Regions from separate parts of the Paenibacillus sp. FSL H3-0286 genome, predicted to be linked through region 2. Evidence: riboswitches for the same ligand, from Rfam matches in the RefSeq annotation. Region 2 holds a riboswitch; the other holds the start of a gene.
The links. A riboswitch is a leader RNA that binds a small molecule or an ion and turns the genes downstream of it on or off. The one in region 2 is predicted to bind thiamine pyrophosphate.
Positions count from the first base shown of each region.

Region 1 (8,238 bases), 890 kb from region 2:
TAACGGAAAGTTTAATCCAAAAAGCGAACTCACCCGTGCCGAAGCAGCGATTATGCTCTACAACGCTTTGGAGTTCCTGAAAACTGGAGGATAAGCCAAATTTCAGTTACTCTTCTCATTTGAATAATCTATACAAGAAAAAGCAGCTCCGGATGATTCCCGAGCTGCTTTTTCTTGTATATTGTCTTTCTACTCTTCTTCACCATTCAGTCTATTCAGAAATTGCAGAGCCCGGGGATTCTTCGGATGCTCCAGCACTTCTTGCGGAGTTCCTTGCTCTAAGATATGACCGCCATCCATCAAAATGATCCGGTCCGCTACATCGGCGGCAAATTTCATCTCGTGGGTCACAATCACCATAGTCATACCTTCTGCTGCTAATTGTTTGATGACCTTAAGCACTTCCCCTACCAGCTCGGGGTCGAGCGCCGAAGTGGGCTCATCAAACAACAGCACTTCTGGATCTACTGCCATAGCCCGGGCGATGGCCACTCTCTGCTGCTGTCCTCCTGACAGCTGATGTGGATAGTTATCAGCTTTATCAGCCAAACCCACCTTAGCCAGCAGTTGAAGGCCCCGCTTACGCGCTTCTTCCTTGGTTCGTTTCAAGACAGTTACCTGTCCCTCCATCACATTGCCTAGCGCAGTCATATGCGGAAATAAATTATACGATTGAAAGACCATCCCTGTTTTCTGCCGAAGAGCTAATACGGAATTCTGAGGAATTTTCTTATGATCTGTAAAATTGATGGTGATATCCCCGAGTGACAGGCTGCCTTGATCCGGGATTTCCAACAGATTAAAACAGCGCAGCAGTGTAGTTTTTCCGGAGCCGGATGGCCCAATAATGACAAGTACCTTTCCATGCTCCATTTTCAGATCAATACCCTTTAACACTTGGAGTGCGCCGAAGGATTTATGCAAATTAATGATTTCAATCACAAGTATCTCTCCTTTAGGTCGCAGAGTAACGATCGAGTCGTTTCTCCAAGTAATTTTGCAGCGCCGACAGCACAGAACAGAACACTAAATAAAACAATCCTGCTTCGGAGTATACCAGCAGAGGCTCATAAGTGGTAGAGGCTACCTGCTGAGCAGTTCTAAACATCTCCGTATAGGTGATGATCGCTGCAAGCGATGTATCTTTGACCAAGCTAATAAAAGAATTGGATAACGGCGGTACAGAAACGCGTGCAGCTTGTGGCAGAATTACGCGGCGCAGAGCCTGCCCACGAGTCATCCCGACTGAGAAGGCAGCTTCCCACTGGCCTTTATGTATCGACAGGATAGCAGCGCGTACGATTTCCGATGAGTAAGCCCCTACGCTAAGGGTAAATCCAATGGTGGCGGCAATGAAAGGGTCGAGTACAATACCAACAGCCGGCAAACCATAAAATATAATAAATAGCTGCACTAACAACGGGGTTCCCCGAATGACCCATACATAAAAACGGGCGATTAGCTTCGGAATTACCCACGGTGAAAGACGTGCCAACGCGGTTAGGATCGCCAAAATCAATCCAAGCACAAAGGAAAGTAGCGCCAACGGAATGGTAAAAGCCACCCCGGCTTTAAGCAGGGGTAGCAGTGTATCTAAGAAAATTTGTATTTTGCGGTCATCCATTATTCAGACATCCTTTTTAGCTTCTAGGCTTAATTAGCCTTGCTAGCCTTGTATTATTTTGAAACGTCAGCTCCAAAGTATTTCTCGGAAATTTTCAAGTACGTTCCATCACTTTTCATCTCTTTAATCGCATCACTGACCGCATTCACCAGCTCATCATTGCCTTTCAGGAATACCGCGGCACTTTGTGAGCCTTCAGGAATCTCATCAACCACTTTAATTTTTGCATCTGGTTTTTGTTTTTTCAGATCCAGATAAGACAAGCCATCATTCACAGTTGCATCAATACGTCCCGAAGTCAGCAGGTCCATCGCTTGATTGAAACCGTCCGTAGCTACGATTTCAGCACCGTTCTCACGAGCGATGTCGGATAAGTTACTGGTCAGGGATTGTCCGGCTTTTTTACCCTTTAGATCAGCAAAGGTCTTAATATCCTCATTGTTTTCGCTCACGATCAATACTGCCTTGGATACAATATAGGGTTCAGAGAAATCATATTTCACTTTGCGATCTTCGTTAATGGAAACTTCATTAAAAATGACATCAAACCGTTTCGCATCCATCCCAGCAAAAATACCATCCCACTGAGTTTCAAAAAATTCAGCTTCAACACCTAAACGTTTGGCTACTTCTTCGGCAATTTCCACGTCAAAACCCGTCAATTTCCCCGCAGTGTCATGATAAGTAAAAGGTGCATAAGTCCCTTCTGTACCTATCCGCAATTTGCCGCTGGCCTTCACAGCCTCCAAACTGTTTTGCGCTGAAGATGCTGCTCCACCATTCGTTCCAGCTGTTGGTTCAGCAGCCGTATTGGTATTCGAATTATTGCCGCAAGCCGCTACAAGGACCACGGTTAACGCCAATATAATAGTTAAACTCCATTTTTTCATTATTAAATCCCCTCTCTCTATCCGGTTTTTTTCCGGTAAATTGAATAGTACACTGCCATCACATGATCGTCAATACTTTTTTCCGATTATGTACATCGGAATTGTAATATTAACTAGATTTCTACTTATATCTTACCCAATCTTGGATTAATCCTTCACTTCTTTCTCTCTTTACTTCTCAGAAAGATATGGTATATTTATAAACAAATTAATATGGACCTGTTATTTCACTAGGGGAGTCGGCCGACTGAGACGGAGCTTCAAGCTCCGGACCCTTGGAACCTGATCTGGATCATACCAGCGGAGGGAAGTGGAGCAGAATTTTCATCAAGCATGTTAAGTGTTATTATGCAGAATGAACTTTTTGACCCATTCATTTCCTCTGGAAATGGATGGGTCTTTATTTGTTTAGGCGCTCCACAAAAATATTAGGAGGTTAGATCATCACGACCATTTTATCTATTCAAGGCCTAACCTACTCTTTTCCGGAAACTGAACAACCCCCTGTATTCGCAAAACTATCCATGGATATCAGGCAAGGGGAATTCGTCTCCGTAGTAGGTGCTAGCGGATGCGGGAAAAGCACATTTTTCAAAACGGTTGCCGGTTTACTCGAACCTACTCATGGAAAAATAAAACTCCCTACGCTCCCCTCAACCGCTAGTCGTTTAGGTCAGATCGCTTATATGCCTCAGCAGGATTTATTGCTGCCTTGGAGAACAGTGCTCGACAACTGCCTTTTGCCCTGGGAGATCATGCCCAGATTTAGTAAACAGGAAACAATCATTCAGATTCGGGAAATGTTGGCCCGCTTCGGCTTAACAGATGTAGAGAAGGCTTATCCCCATGAACTTTCGGGAGGAATGAAACAGCGAGTCGCATTTCTGCGCACCTTAGTGGCTGGAGGCGGAAGTGGCCTTATGCTGCTGGATGAGCCCTTTGGCGCTCTCGATGCCATGACCAAACGTGAGATACACCGTTGGCTGTTGGAGTTATGGGGTGAACTGAATCAGACGATTATGCTCATCACTCATGATCTGGAAGAAGCACTATTGCTCAGTGATCGAATTTATTTATTATCTGGCGGTGCGCACAGCGAATTACAGGAGATCATTGTCGATCTACCAAAACCAAGACATTATAAGATGAACTATGAACCCCGGTTTATAGCACTACGGGCAGAGTTGGAGCGAAGATTGCATGCAACCTATACCTTTTAAAAAACATCTAGACAACTATGGTCCCTTCCTTCTTCTGGTACTGCTCATTCTTGTAATCTGGGAGTCAGCTGTTCGCCTTCACTTGATTCCAGCCTTTATTCTCCCTGCACCTTCATCTATTGGCATCGCATTGATCGAGCACAGGCAATTATTATTTGGACAGCATTTATTAGCGACGTTGCAGGAGATACTGGTAGGTTTTGTCCTTTCTGTGATTTTTGGTGTATTGCTGGGTATTGGAATGTTCCTGTTTCGCCCCGTAGAAAAGGCCATCTATCCCTTCCTTATCATTAGCCAGACGGTCCCATTAATTGCGCTATCGCCCATTTTTATTATGTGGTTCGGATATTCGCTGTGGAGCAAAGTGGCTGTGGTGTTTTTGACGGCTTTTTTTCCAGTTGTAGTGAGTACATATGATGGACTTCGTACAAGTGGCCAGACTTACAAGGACTTATTATTAACATTTGGTGCAAACCGCTGGCAGCTGCTTGTCAAAACCCAAATTCCACTGGCGTTGCCTGCTTTTTTCTCTGGCTTAAAGCTGTCCATTGTATACTGCGTCATCGGAGCTACTATCGGGGAATGGCTCGGCGGCAGTAAAGGACTCGGTTACTTCAGCCGCAGAATGGCCGGAAATATGCAGAGCGATGAAATGTTCGCGGCTGTATTTCTGCTGTCCGCGCTTGGTGTTGTGCTTTTTCTGGCGATAGCTTTACTCGAACAATTATTTTTAAAGAAAAGAGGATCTAACCAATGAATCATTTAAAATCCCCACAACGAGGACTTATTTCTGTATTTCTAGTATGCACACTTTTGCTCTTAAGCAGCTGCGGGAAGGCAGACAAGCTAAATAACAACTCCCAAACCGGTTCCTCCAATACCGATAATAAGCAGTCACACAAGCTGACGATTATGCTTGATTGGTATCCCAATGCCGTTCATTCCTTTCTATACGCTGCGCAACAGCAAGGATTTTTCCAAGAGGAAGGTTTGGATGTCGAGATCAAAATGCCTGCGGACAGCAATGACGCCCTAAAGCTTGTAGCAGCAAATCAAATTGATCTAGCGCTCAGTTATCAGCCTCAGGTGCTTATGGCACGCGGAGAGAAAATCCCTGTACGTTCGATTGCAGCAATCGTGCGGCATCCACTGAATCATCTGATGGTTCCTCAGGCAGGCAGTATTCATAGTCCCAAAGAGCTCGTGGGAAAACAAATCGGCTACTCCTCCATTCCGCTCTATGAAGCGATGATTCGGACAATGATCCAGAGTGATGGAGGCGATCCTTCATCCGCCAAGCTGATTGATGTAGGTTTTGACCTTATCCCTGCGATCTCTACAGGACAAGTGGACGCAATAATGGGCGGATTCATCAACCATGAACAACTGATCCTTGAAAAAGAGGGACATCCGGTCACCTCGCTTAATCCAACGGATTACGGAGTACCTGACTATTATGAGCTTGTGCTGGTGGCCAGCGAACAAGGATTGCAAAATTCTGAAGCCTACTTTAAAAAATTTCTAAATGCCATAACAAAAGGACAGGAATTTGTGGAGCAGAATCCTGAACAAGCCCTGGATTTACTGATTGCACATGAAGATGCAACTTCACCGCTCGACAAGGAGATTGAGAAAAAAAGTCTTGAAATTCTACTGCCGCTGATGAATGCAGGCGATCAAACTTTTGGTTATCAAGACCCGACATCTTGGGAAAAGGTTCAGCAGTGGTTATCCACCAACGATCTTCTACCAGAAGATATTAAAGCACAAGAAGCTTTTATCAATCTGTAACGTTTAGTTGGTTATTCATACAAGCTTGAGGAGGAATTATGATGAGTTACTTAGCCAAAGTACGGGAATCCAACCCCTTGATCCACAACATCACTAATATTGTAGTAGCCAATTTCTCAGCCAACGGTCTGTTGGCGCTGGGTGCCTCTCCCTTTATGGCGGATGCCCACGAAGAAGTGATCGACATCGCCGCTATGTCGTCTGCTGTAGTTCTAAATATAGGCACACTCAATGACTACGCCATTCAATCTATGTTGCTCGCTGGTAAATCCGCTAATAAACACGGGGTTCCCCTAGTGCTTGACCCGGTAGGTGCAGGCGCAACTTCTTATCGGACCGCTGTCACTCAAAAACTAGTGAATGAGATGCAAATCACCGCACTGCGGGGGAATGTGGCTGAAGTCGCTAATGTGATTGGGGAGAGTTGGTCCATTAAAGGAGTGGATGCTGGCGAAGGTGAAGGCGATGTAGTCCTTTTGGCTGAAGCTGCTGCGAGGAAGTTAAGCTGTGTGGTCATCATAACTGGAAAAGACGATGTGATCACGAATGGAAAAAACACTTATATTGCCAGCAACGGTCACCCTATTCTCACGAAGGTTACAGGAACTGGCTGCTTGCTCAGTGCTGTTGTGGGTGCATTTCTCGCGGTAAGTGGTGGTGCCTCGTTGGAGGCCGCAGTGGAAGCCCTCTCCTTCTATGGAGTAGCCGCTGAAATCGCCGCTGAACTAACAACTGGTCGAGGACCGGGAAGCTTTCAGGTTGAGTTTCTAAATCAACTGACATGGGTCACGCCAGAAGTCTTCTTAGAAAGATCTAGCATCAAACAGCTCAGTTAATGACCCTCAAAGGAGTGAATTCGATGATTATATCCAAAGCTCTAACCATTGCCGGCTCCGATAGCGGCGGTGGTGCTGGCATTCAGGCCGATCTAAAAACCTTTCAAGAGCTTTCTGTCTATGGGATGTCCGTCCTCACAGCTGTGACAGCGCAGAATACGCTGGGTGTCCAAGGGGTTTATCCAGTGACTCTGGAAGCTATAAATCAGCAGCTTGATTCTATAGGACTTGACCTGCAACCAGATGCCGTAAAGACCGGGATGTTATTTAACAGCGACATCATCCGCATTGTGGCAGATAAAATTAAGTATTACGGCTGGTCTAATCTTGTAATTGATCCTGTGATGGTCGCTAAAGGAGGGTCCACACTGCTGCTGCAGGAGGCGGTTCAATCCTTAATCAGCCATCTGCTGCCCTTAGCATTGGTGACGACACCCAATATTCCCGAAGCCGAAATGATCACAAAGATGACGATCTCCACCATAGAAGAACGCAAAAAAGCAGCCAAAATCATTCATGGCATGGGCTCCAAATATGTAGTGCTAAAAGGGGGACATGATACCTCAACCACAGCCGTAACCGATCTTCTATATGATGGTCACGAATATACCTTATTGGAGAGTAGCCGGATTCAGACCAGACATACGCATGGTACAGGCTGCACCTATTCAGCAGCAGTTACCGCCGAGCTAGCCAAAGGCAAATCCGTAGCTGAGTCCATTCAAACTGCCAAAGCATTTATACAAGCGGCGATTGAGGACGAGCTGGGCATAGGGGCTGGGCATGGACCAACCAATCATTTTGCTTATCAAAACAGACTGCGGGGGATAAACAGTGCAACGAATGAACAGTGAACATCTGCGAGATCTATTAAAAGTCTATTTCATAATGGGCAGCGTAAATTGCCGTAAAGCTCCCGTTAAGGTGCTGCAGGAAGCGGTAGCTGGGGGCATAACCATGTTTCAATTCCGTGAAAAGGGTACCGGATCCTTAAGCGATAAGGCACGACTTAATCTTGGCAGACGACTTCAAAAGATCTGTCATGCCAATGGCGTGCCCTTTATCGTGAATGACGACATTGATTTAGCGATCGCGCTTGATGCGGACGGAATTCATGTAGGACAGGAGGATACACCTGCATTGGCGATCCGCCAGCTACTTGGAGAGAATAAAATCATTGGTGTATCCGCTCACTCCTTCGCTGAAGCTCAGCAGGCGATTGCCGATGGAGCCGACTATCTGGGCGTGGGTCCCATCTATCCTACGTCATCCAAGGAGGATGCCAAAGCTGTTCAAGGCACTGCGATGATTGAAGAACTAAGAAATAAAGGCATTACCATCCCATTGGTTGGCATTGGGGGAATCACGCTGCAAAATTTTGCACCAGTATTAACAGCTGGTGCGGATGGGATTTCTGTTATCTCAGCGATTGCCGGAGCTGAAGATATTACCACAACTGCCAGAGGCTTTGTTGACAAAGTCAGTTTAAGCGGGACATAAGCTCATACAGCTCTTCACTGCTTAAATGCCGCCATTGTCCCAGCTCCAAGCCGTCTAATGTAATATTCATAATTCTTATGCGCTCCAGCTTTAGTACTCTATATCCTAACTCCTTGCACATTCTGCGTATTTGCAGATTGAGACCTTGAGTTAGGATAATTCTAAACTGACATTCTGTAATCCGATAGACCTCACAAGGTTTCGTTGTGACTCCAAGAATGTTCACGCCGCTAGACATCGCTTGTAAGAATTCTGACGTAACCGGTTTGTCTACATGAACTACATATTCTTTTTCATGCCCATTCTCGGAACGCATCATTTTATTTACGATCTCTCCATCGTTGGTTAACAAAATGAGGCCTTCCGAGTTTTTATCT
Region 1 covers NZ_CP150285.1:3,068,007-3,076,244, reverse strand. The annotation lists gene MHB37_RS13785 (S-layer homology domain-containing protein) at 1-94, shown strand, start outside; gene MHB37_RS13780 (amino acid ABC transporter ATP-binding protein) at 190-942, opposite strand; gene MHB37_RS13775 (amino acid ABC transporter permease) at 956-1,624, opposite strand; gene MHB37_RS13770 (amino acid ABC transporter substrate-binding protein) at 1,678-2,514, opposite strand; TPP riboswitch at 2,737-2,840, shown strand; gene MHB37_RS13765 (ABC transporter ATP-binding protein) at 3,039-3,734, shown strand; gene MHB37_RS13760 (ABC transporter permease) at 3,715-4,491, shown strand; gene MHB37_RS13755 (ABC transporter substrate-binding protein) at 4,488-5,525, shown strand; gene thiM (hydroxyethylthiazole kinase) at 5,567-6,361, shown strand; gene thiD (bifunctional hydroxymethylpyrimidine kinase/phosphomethylpyrimidine kinase) at 6,385-7,215, shown strand; gene thiE (thiamine phosphate synthase) at 7,205-7,861, shown strand; gene MHB37_RS13735 (pseudouridine synthase) at 7,842-8,238, opposite strand, start outside.
Region 1: it holds a riboswitch for thiamine pyrophosphate, as region 2 does, so the genes downstream of both, MHB37_RS13765 (ABC transporter ATP-binding protein) here and MHB37_RS09315 (thiamine phosphate synthase) in region 2, are expected to answer to the same signal.

Region 2 (8,238 bases):
CCTTGTGCTACCCTTCATCCTAGGACGTGCAGAGAAACTGTCGTCTGGGGCTAAAGAAGGAACGTTAAGTGCAGTAACCGGATTTAATCGTTTTGCGCAGTATGGATTGGTGATCCAACTCCTTACAGGCGGTTATATGATGACCAAAGGTGATTATTCAGTAGCGTGGATGATTATTGTTGTTGTGTTATTGCTAGCGATGTTTGCACTTGGCGGTATTATGAGCAAGCCTTTGCGTCTTGCAGCAGCTGGAATTCGTGAGAACCGCGACGTTAGCGCAGAGACTGGAAAATTGCGCACACTTAGTGCACTGCTTACGGTGTCATTGCTACTAATGGTATTCTTCATGGTGTTTAACGATATAGTTTAATCTATAGCGAATTATACCCGCCTCCGTAATGGAGAGCGGGTTTTTCGTATGTTCCGGTAATTTATCTTCATAAAACGTTAATCCCTGATAGGATCCGTATAAGACTTCGGCCGGTAATTTAACGGAGAAACACCCGTCCATCGTTTGAATTGTCGGCTGAAGTGGCTCTGGGAAGCAAACCCGAGTTGTTCAGAAATCATCTGTATTTTTAAATCGGTATGAAGCAGCAAATGTTTTGACTTCTTTAATCTTAGATTAGTTATGTACTGCCTAGGAGATATCTTATATACCTTTGTAAACAACTTATGGCACTGCACCCGACTTAAGCAAAGCTGCTCAGCAATCAAATTAACCGTGAGCTCCGGCAAATGAATATTGGCTGCAATATATTTTTCGATCTGATGAGCAGTTTCCACCTCGTACAAAGAGTTTGCTTGTCGCGCTGCGTTGGAATTCTCCGAATTCGAGAGCTGTACATCAATGAGTTCAGTCAAAATCATCAGGATGATCGCTTGCAAACGAAGCCTTTCTTTTACAAGGATCATTTCTTCAATTTCCTCGGGAAATCCAGTGGAGGCCGTCGTGGCGAGAATATTGTTCTTAATAAATTCATCCAAATGTTCCAGTTGGTGATTTAATCCCGAATGCTGCATTTGCTGGTTATTCCATTTCTGTACAGCTTGAGACTGAAACCAATCACGAAACTTTAAATCGTCAATATCGAAATGAAAGGAGAGGTAGATATAGTTGCTTAGGCCAGAATTAACTACATAATGACGTAAGCCAGGCGGAATAATTAACCAATCTCCTTTACCAAAGGCAATGGAGCTTCCTTCTACATATTGATGGGAGTTGCCGTCGTAGCAATACAATAGTTCGAAGATTTTGTGATGATGATCAGGGTATGTCCACCCAGGTTCTGCTACACGATAATGAACACCGATCAGCTGCAGTGTACTTATAATGTTCGGAAAGCTGACTTTGTAAGCGATAGGAGTTCTCCTCCTTAGGATCAATAGGGATGTTCTTAATTATATCAAGGATACCTATACATATGACCATTTTGCAGTGTGAGCCGTTGATCATTCCATGGTTTTCGTTACAAAAGGTCAAAAAAAAGAATGAAATCATCATTTGAATCACTTTAGAGAACAGGGATAATGGAGGGACCTAGGTAAGTATTTCGAGAAACGGAAGGAAGTGTAATGAAGTGGGAAAGCTGTGTAGGAATATACTAATCTTATCTTCTTTACTTATGGCTTCATTGACTCTTACTCACGGTAAAACAGAGGCATCCCTATTAAAAGATGGGGCAGAGAGGCAACCTCCAACCCAAATTGCAAGCGTATACAAGTTCAATTTTACAAACCAAGTTAAAACAGGATATCAATCCGTTAGGTATGATCCTAATCGCGGTGCACAATTGTATGACTCATCTTTAGGTTATGGTTTTGTACAAGAGACCAACGCTTTACCCGCCAGAGAAGTGCACACCGACTCAATTACATCCGATGGAACAGGTTTTTTCATCACAGAACCTATTTTTTTTGCTGAACCTAAATCTGAGAAAGATAATTATAACAACTACGGAATGGCGTTTCGAATGGATGCTCCCCCTGGAACCTACAACGTATATGTAAAAACGACTTCTGACGCAGAGGATGGGATCGTGTCAGTATCCGGAATGCAGACCAGCCGCTTGTTGAAAAGTGGACATTGGGACGCTGCAAAGCTTGTACCCGTCAAGCATACGGCTGTAGCCAAAGGGAAAGAGTGGACTTATACGTATGTAAACGGCCGTGACCATATAGATATTGAGATCGAACCGAACAAAGTGAACACAGCTGTGGGGATTGAGGAGATCATACTGGAACCGATTTTGCCACAGCATAGAGCAGTTGGTGCTCTTCCGAATTTATTTATACTTGGAGATTCCACGGTCAAGTCCTACACCTTCGACGAAGCACCAATGAGTGGTTGGGGCCAGATTATTGGCAGTATGTTTAATCAACATAAATTGAGTGTAACTAACTATTCCATGGGAGGACGCTCGTTTAAAAATGCCTATACAGAAGGTCGACTGAACGACATTTTACTGAATGGCAGCATTGGGGATTATGTGTTTATTCAATTCGGACACAATGATGAGAGCGCAGATGAGTTCAGACGTTACGGCAGAGGTTCGACAGAAGCAATGTATGAAAATTATCTTAAAGAAGTTTATCTCCCTGCGATTCAAGCCCGGGGCATGATACCAGTACTGGTAACCCCAATGTCCAGAATTAAAGGGAATGCAAGTCCGGGATATATCTATGAAAATTCTTTTAAATCAAGAAAGTTTGTAGATATTCTTAAACGGGTCGCAGATGAATCTGGAGTTACACTTATTGACCTTAACTCGGAAAGTCTGAAATATTATAACGAGATCGGTGTAGAAGCAATAACATCCCTCTTCATGTCAATTGAAGCCGGAGAAACGCCAGGCAAAACAAATGACGGAAGTTACGCTAACGGGCATCCTTCAAAGAAAGTCGATGGGACTCATTTTAAAGAAGCGCTCTCCAAACAATTTTCACGGATGATTGTCACGGAGCTTGTAAAGAAAGGTGCTACTGGCGATTCTACTGCTGCCTCCATTACTCCTTACCTTAAAGGGAACGTTAAGCATGCGGCACTAACAGGGAACTGGGGTAAGATTTTTCCGGAAATAACGAATGATACGACGACTGGGGAAGCTGCATATTACCGTAATCAAATTGAAAAATTAATCCAGCTGGGAGTAATGGACAAAGACCGTCAAGGGAATTTTAATCCGGATACGGAGATGACAGTTGCTGAATTCACACGCAGTATTTCTAAGTTAATGAAAGTGGAAAGATCAGATCTTGCCTATTATCCGAAAGGTAAGCTGTCACGTGAAACGATGGGTGCTATTCTCTATGACGTTTACCAAATAAAGTTTGCTAATAAACCTAAGTACATGACTGATTATAACGGCACAGCAGTAGTGCCAGGAGCTCCTGGCTATGATTCGAATCTGGAGCCAGGAGCTAGGGGTGCGATGTACTATCCTCTTGTATCCTGGACGCAGCTTGTTGATACAGCGGACATTTCTCCTTATTTAATTTCAAAAGTGAAAAGTGCATATGAATTAGGACTCATTAGATCTGAAGTGGGGATTGCCAGAGGCGAAATGGTCAATGGGACAGAACTAGAACCTAAAGCTATAGTGACCCGGGAGAAAGCGGCCAAAGCTCTGTACTTTATGTGGGTGCTGGAACATGAAGTGAATGCAGAAAATCATGTTTCTTCTCTAAAATAGTTAGGGTGAACAATTCAAGGCACAGCAGCGATGCTGTGTCTATTTGTATGCAGTGAATTCCTCTCCACTTACAGCAGTATATCTCTCACGGTTGTTTATATCTACTTTCATTGTGGTAAGTAAGATTCGTAAAGCGATTTAAGAAAATGACAAACCCAGCGTATAAACGTGCATAGTTGTGCCATCCTAAGACGATCAGTTAACTATCAATTTGCTTAACGAGAGGAGATAGGGAAGATGTCAGGCAACAATAAACAAGCTACAAAAACCTTACCCCCACAGGAGCAGCATCATCAGCCAGGGATTGAGAGTGAAATGACACCGCTGCCCAAATACGAGCCGGCAAATTATAAAGCAGCAGGTAAACTGCAAGACAAGGCGGCGTTAATTACCGGTGGAGACAGCGGAATTGGGCGTGCAGTTGCTGTGCTTTTTGCTAAAGAAGGCGCTGATGTGGTCATTTCATATCTTAATGAACACTCAGATGCAGAGGAAACTAAACGTCAGGTCGAGCAGGAAGGCCGCAAATGTATCCTAATTCCAGGTGATATCGGTGACGAGAAATTCTGTAAGGATCTTATTAAACAGACGGTGGAGGGCTTAGGAAAGCTTGATATTCTCATCAATAACGCGGCAGAGCAACATCCGCAAGCTAAGATCGAGGATATTACTTCCGAGCAGCTTGAGCGTACTTTCCGTACGAATATATTTGCGATGTTCTATTTAACAAAAGCAGCTATGCCTCATTTAAAAGCAGGATCTACAATTATAAATACAACTTCAATTACCGCTTATCGCGGAAGCCCGCAGCTGCTGGACTATTCATCAACTAAAGGAGCTATTCTTAGCTTCACACGATCCTTGTCCACGAATCTGGCAGAGAAGGGCATACGGGTAAACGGTGTTGCACCAGGTCCAATCTGGACACCGCTGATTCCCTCTACCTTTGATGCAAAACAGGTTAGCGAGTTTGGAGGTACACAGCCTATGAAACGGCCTGGACAACCAGAAGAGCTGGCACCAGCCTATGTATATCTGGCCTCTGACGATTCCAGTTATGTGACTGGACAGGTTATTCATGTAAATGGTGGCGAGGTAGTAAACGGTTAGATCAGTACAGCTAATGTGAATAAATGGGTGTATTTCAATAAAAAAATATGTTACTATAAACCACGTTAGCATTTTAAAATTGTATATTTATGTCACTAGGGGTGCCGATTGGCTGAGACGGAATGGATTTCCGGACCCTTTGAACCTGATCTGGTTAAGACCAGCGTAGGGAAGTGGAGAACGAATTTCTGTTGTCGGGCTATTTGTAGTGCCGTCTATATACAGATTCTGACTGCCTTCCTTACGGGGGGCAGTTTTTTTGTTTTTTACTGACCTACAGGGAAGTGAGAGAGGAGATCGTGATGTTGCAAGCTGAGATCCATCTAATATCAGACGGCAAGCTACAACTGAGACATTTTGTTGAACTAGCTGGCACGGTGCAGACATGGGTCGATTATATTCACCTGAGAGATAAGCAATGTCCTGCATGCGAACTGCTCGCTGCGGCACAGCAGCTGTTGGCTGCCGGTATGCCCGCTACCAAACTGATAATCAACGACCGGATAGATGTAGCATTGGCAGCTGGTGCCGCGGGGGTTCAGTTGGCTTGGCACAGTCTGAGTCCGGTTACAGCCCGGCGAATTGCACCTCAGCTTCGGCTGGGGAGATCGGTTCATTCTCCGGAAGAAGCGGCGAATGCCTCAGAGCAGGGAGCTGATTATTGCTTGTTTGGTCATGTATTTCCCTCGGATAGCAAGTTAGGGCTGCCCGCACGTGGGTTAGAGCTGCTTGCAGAAACGGTGAAGACCAGCTCTATTCCTGTAATTGCGATTGGCGGAATTAGCCCCGCTAATGCGGCGCAGATCATCAGGAAAGGTGCGGCAGGAGTTGCTGTGATGTCCGGTATTTGCGGAGCGGATGATCCTTATGAGGCCGCCAAAGCTATTCATAAGGCGGTTCATTCATAGCCTGGAGGTAACAGCATGGGCGAAGGGGGTGATTCAGAATGAAGCTGTTGATTAACGGGAAATCCGCAGAGTGTTCTGGTGGTATTCAAACTATAGCTGATTTGATCAGTCTTCCTGAGTGGTCGGGTCGTCTGATGATCATTGAGCTGAATGGAGAAATTGTCAGTAAGGAGAATTATGAAAGTACTGCTCTGAGCGAGGATGATCGTTTGGAACTGGTGCACTTTGTTGGTGGGGGTTGAGATGGAGCGGTATAGAATTTTGAGAAATTTATACGAACCAAAGGGAGGTAATTTCATGCATGACCCGTTACATATTGGCGGCATCGAATTAACCAGTAGATTATTTATCGGAACCGGAAAATATAGCCGGAATACGTTGATCCCCGAAGTGATCGCAAGCTCTGGTTCTCAGGTGATTACTGTAGCGCTTCGCCGAGTGGACCCGCAAGGTGGAGCAGAAAATATCATGAACCACATTCCCGGCCACATGACTCTTCTGCCTAATACCTCAGGAGCGCGTACAGCGGAAGAGGCAGTCCGTATTGCAAGATTAGCAAGAGCTGCGGGACTGGGGAACTGGGTCAAGATCGAAGTGATCAATGATCAGAAATACCTGCTTCCAGATAATCTGGAGACCATACGAGCTACAGAGATTTTAGCAGCGGAGGGTTTTGTAGTATTGCCATATATGAGTCCGGACCTTTCGGCTGCTTTACGTCTGAGAGATGCCGGTGCTGCTGCTGTGATGCCGCTTGGTGCGCCGATCGGGACGAATCGCGGCCTGCGCACTAAGGAGCTTGTGCGTATTCTTATTGAAGAAGTGAATTTGCCGATTATTGTAGACGCCGGGATTGGCAAGCCCTCGGAAGCGGCGGAAGCAATGGAGATGGGGGCCGCTGCTGTTCTGCTTAATACGGCTATTGCAACGGCACGTAATCCGCTCGTCATGGCGGAAGCGTTCCGCGAGGCGATATCCGCTGGCCGCAAAGCTTATTTGGCAGGACTCGGTCCTGTAGAAGAAGTTGCTTTTGCTTCGTCACCGTTGACTGGATTTTTGAACTGAATTTGATAGGTCACGAAAGGAGGGAAGATTAGCATGAGCTTTTTTGACACACTGGCCCGCTTGGAGCAGTATCCTTATGAGCAACTGTGGAAGGAGTTCCGGGAGGATGACGTTAAGCGGGCGCTTGGAAAAGACAAGCTGAACGAAAATGATTTGCTGGCATTGCTCTCTCCGGCAGCAACGCCGCTGCTAGAGGAGATGGCGTTGGCTGCACAGCGACTGACCCGTGCACATTTTGGTTATTCGATGCAGCTGTTCACACCGATGTATCTTGCGGATTTTTGTGTGAATCATTGTACCTACTGCAGCTTCAGCTCCATTTATGATTTTCCGCGCAAAAAGCTGTCCTTGGAGGAGGTTCGCAGGGAGGCTGAGAAGATTGCAGCTACAGGTCTGCGGCATATCCTCATTTTGACTGGTGAATCGCGCCGGGAGAATCCTGTCTCATATATTAAGGATTGCGTAGATGTACTCAGGGAATTTTTTTCCTCTGTCAGTATTGAGATAAATCCTCTATCAACTGCAGAATATAAAGAGCTTCTTCAAGCAGGGGTGGATGGATTAACACTATACCAAGAGGTGTACCACCAGGAGACTTACAGAAAGCTGCATGTTAAAGGGCCTAAAAGAAACTACCGGAATCGCCTGGATGCACCTGAACGCGGCTGTCAGGCAGGTTTTCGTTCTGTGAATATTGGTACGTTGCTCGGGATGTATGATTGGCGGCAAGAAGCATTCCAAAGTGCCATGCATGCCCGCTATTTGCAGGATCGGTATCCAGATTGCGAGATCAGTCTGTCACCTCCGCGGTTTCGGCCTTATTTAGGGGAATTTAACCCGGAGTGTGATGTTACCGACCGATCGCTAGTGCAGATTATTTTGGCATACCGGTTATTTTTACCCCGTTCGGGCATTACTTTATCTACACGAGAGCCTGCCTCTCTACGCGATCATTTAATTCATCTAGGAATAACTAAGATGTCAGCCGGGGTCACTACTGAGGTGGGCGGTCACACTAATGCAGGGGGAACTCCGCAATTCGAAATATCCGATGGCCGTAGTGTGCAGGAGATTACGGAAATGCTATATACGAAGGGTTTGCAGCCCATTTTTAAAGACTGGGATATCCTGACCGAATCAACAACGTAACGCTTGTATTATCAATTATTAATCACTAATGGACCCCTGCGAGATTCATGCGGAGGTCCATTTTTTTTGTATAGAGGGTGTTTAGTTTCCGGCAGAGAGCTCATCGAGAGACATTTCGAAACTCGGTGCCATATGAGTCAGAAAATAATCCACTTCCTGCAGGTCAAGCCCACGAAGTTTTGCTGCTGTCTGCTCCTTCGCGGCGGCAAATTCTCGGTTTCCTGCAGCAACTTCCCATACGCATTTCAAATAAGCATCCAGCCGATCAGCGGCTTTCACATAGCTGTGCAGCAGAATGTCCTCCGAATCGGGAG
Region 2 covers NZ_CP150285.1:2,179,009-2,187,246, forward strand. The annotation lists gene MHB37_RS09295 (hypothetical protein) at 1-370, shown strand, start outside; gene MHB37_RS09300 (AraC family transcriptional regulator) at 448-1,386, opposite strand; gene MHB37_RS09305 (GDSL-type esterase/lipase family protein) at 1,581-3,692, shown strand; gene MHB37_RS09310 (SDR family oxidoreductase) at 3,930-4,802, shown strand; TPP riboswitch at 4,890-4,991, shown strand; gene MHB37_RS09315 (thiamine phosphate synthase) at 5,105-5,710, shown strand; gene thiS (sulfur carrier protein ThiS) at 5,749-5,952, shown strand; gene MHB37_RS09325 (thiazole synthase) at 6,008-6,775, shown strand; gene thiH (2-iminoacetate synthase ThiH) at 6,809-7,924, shown strand; gene yfbR (5'-deoxynucleotidase) at 8,006-8,238, opposite strand, start outside.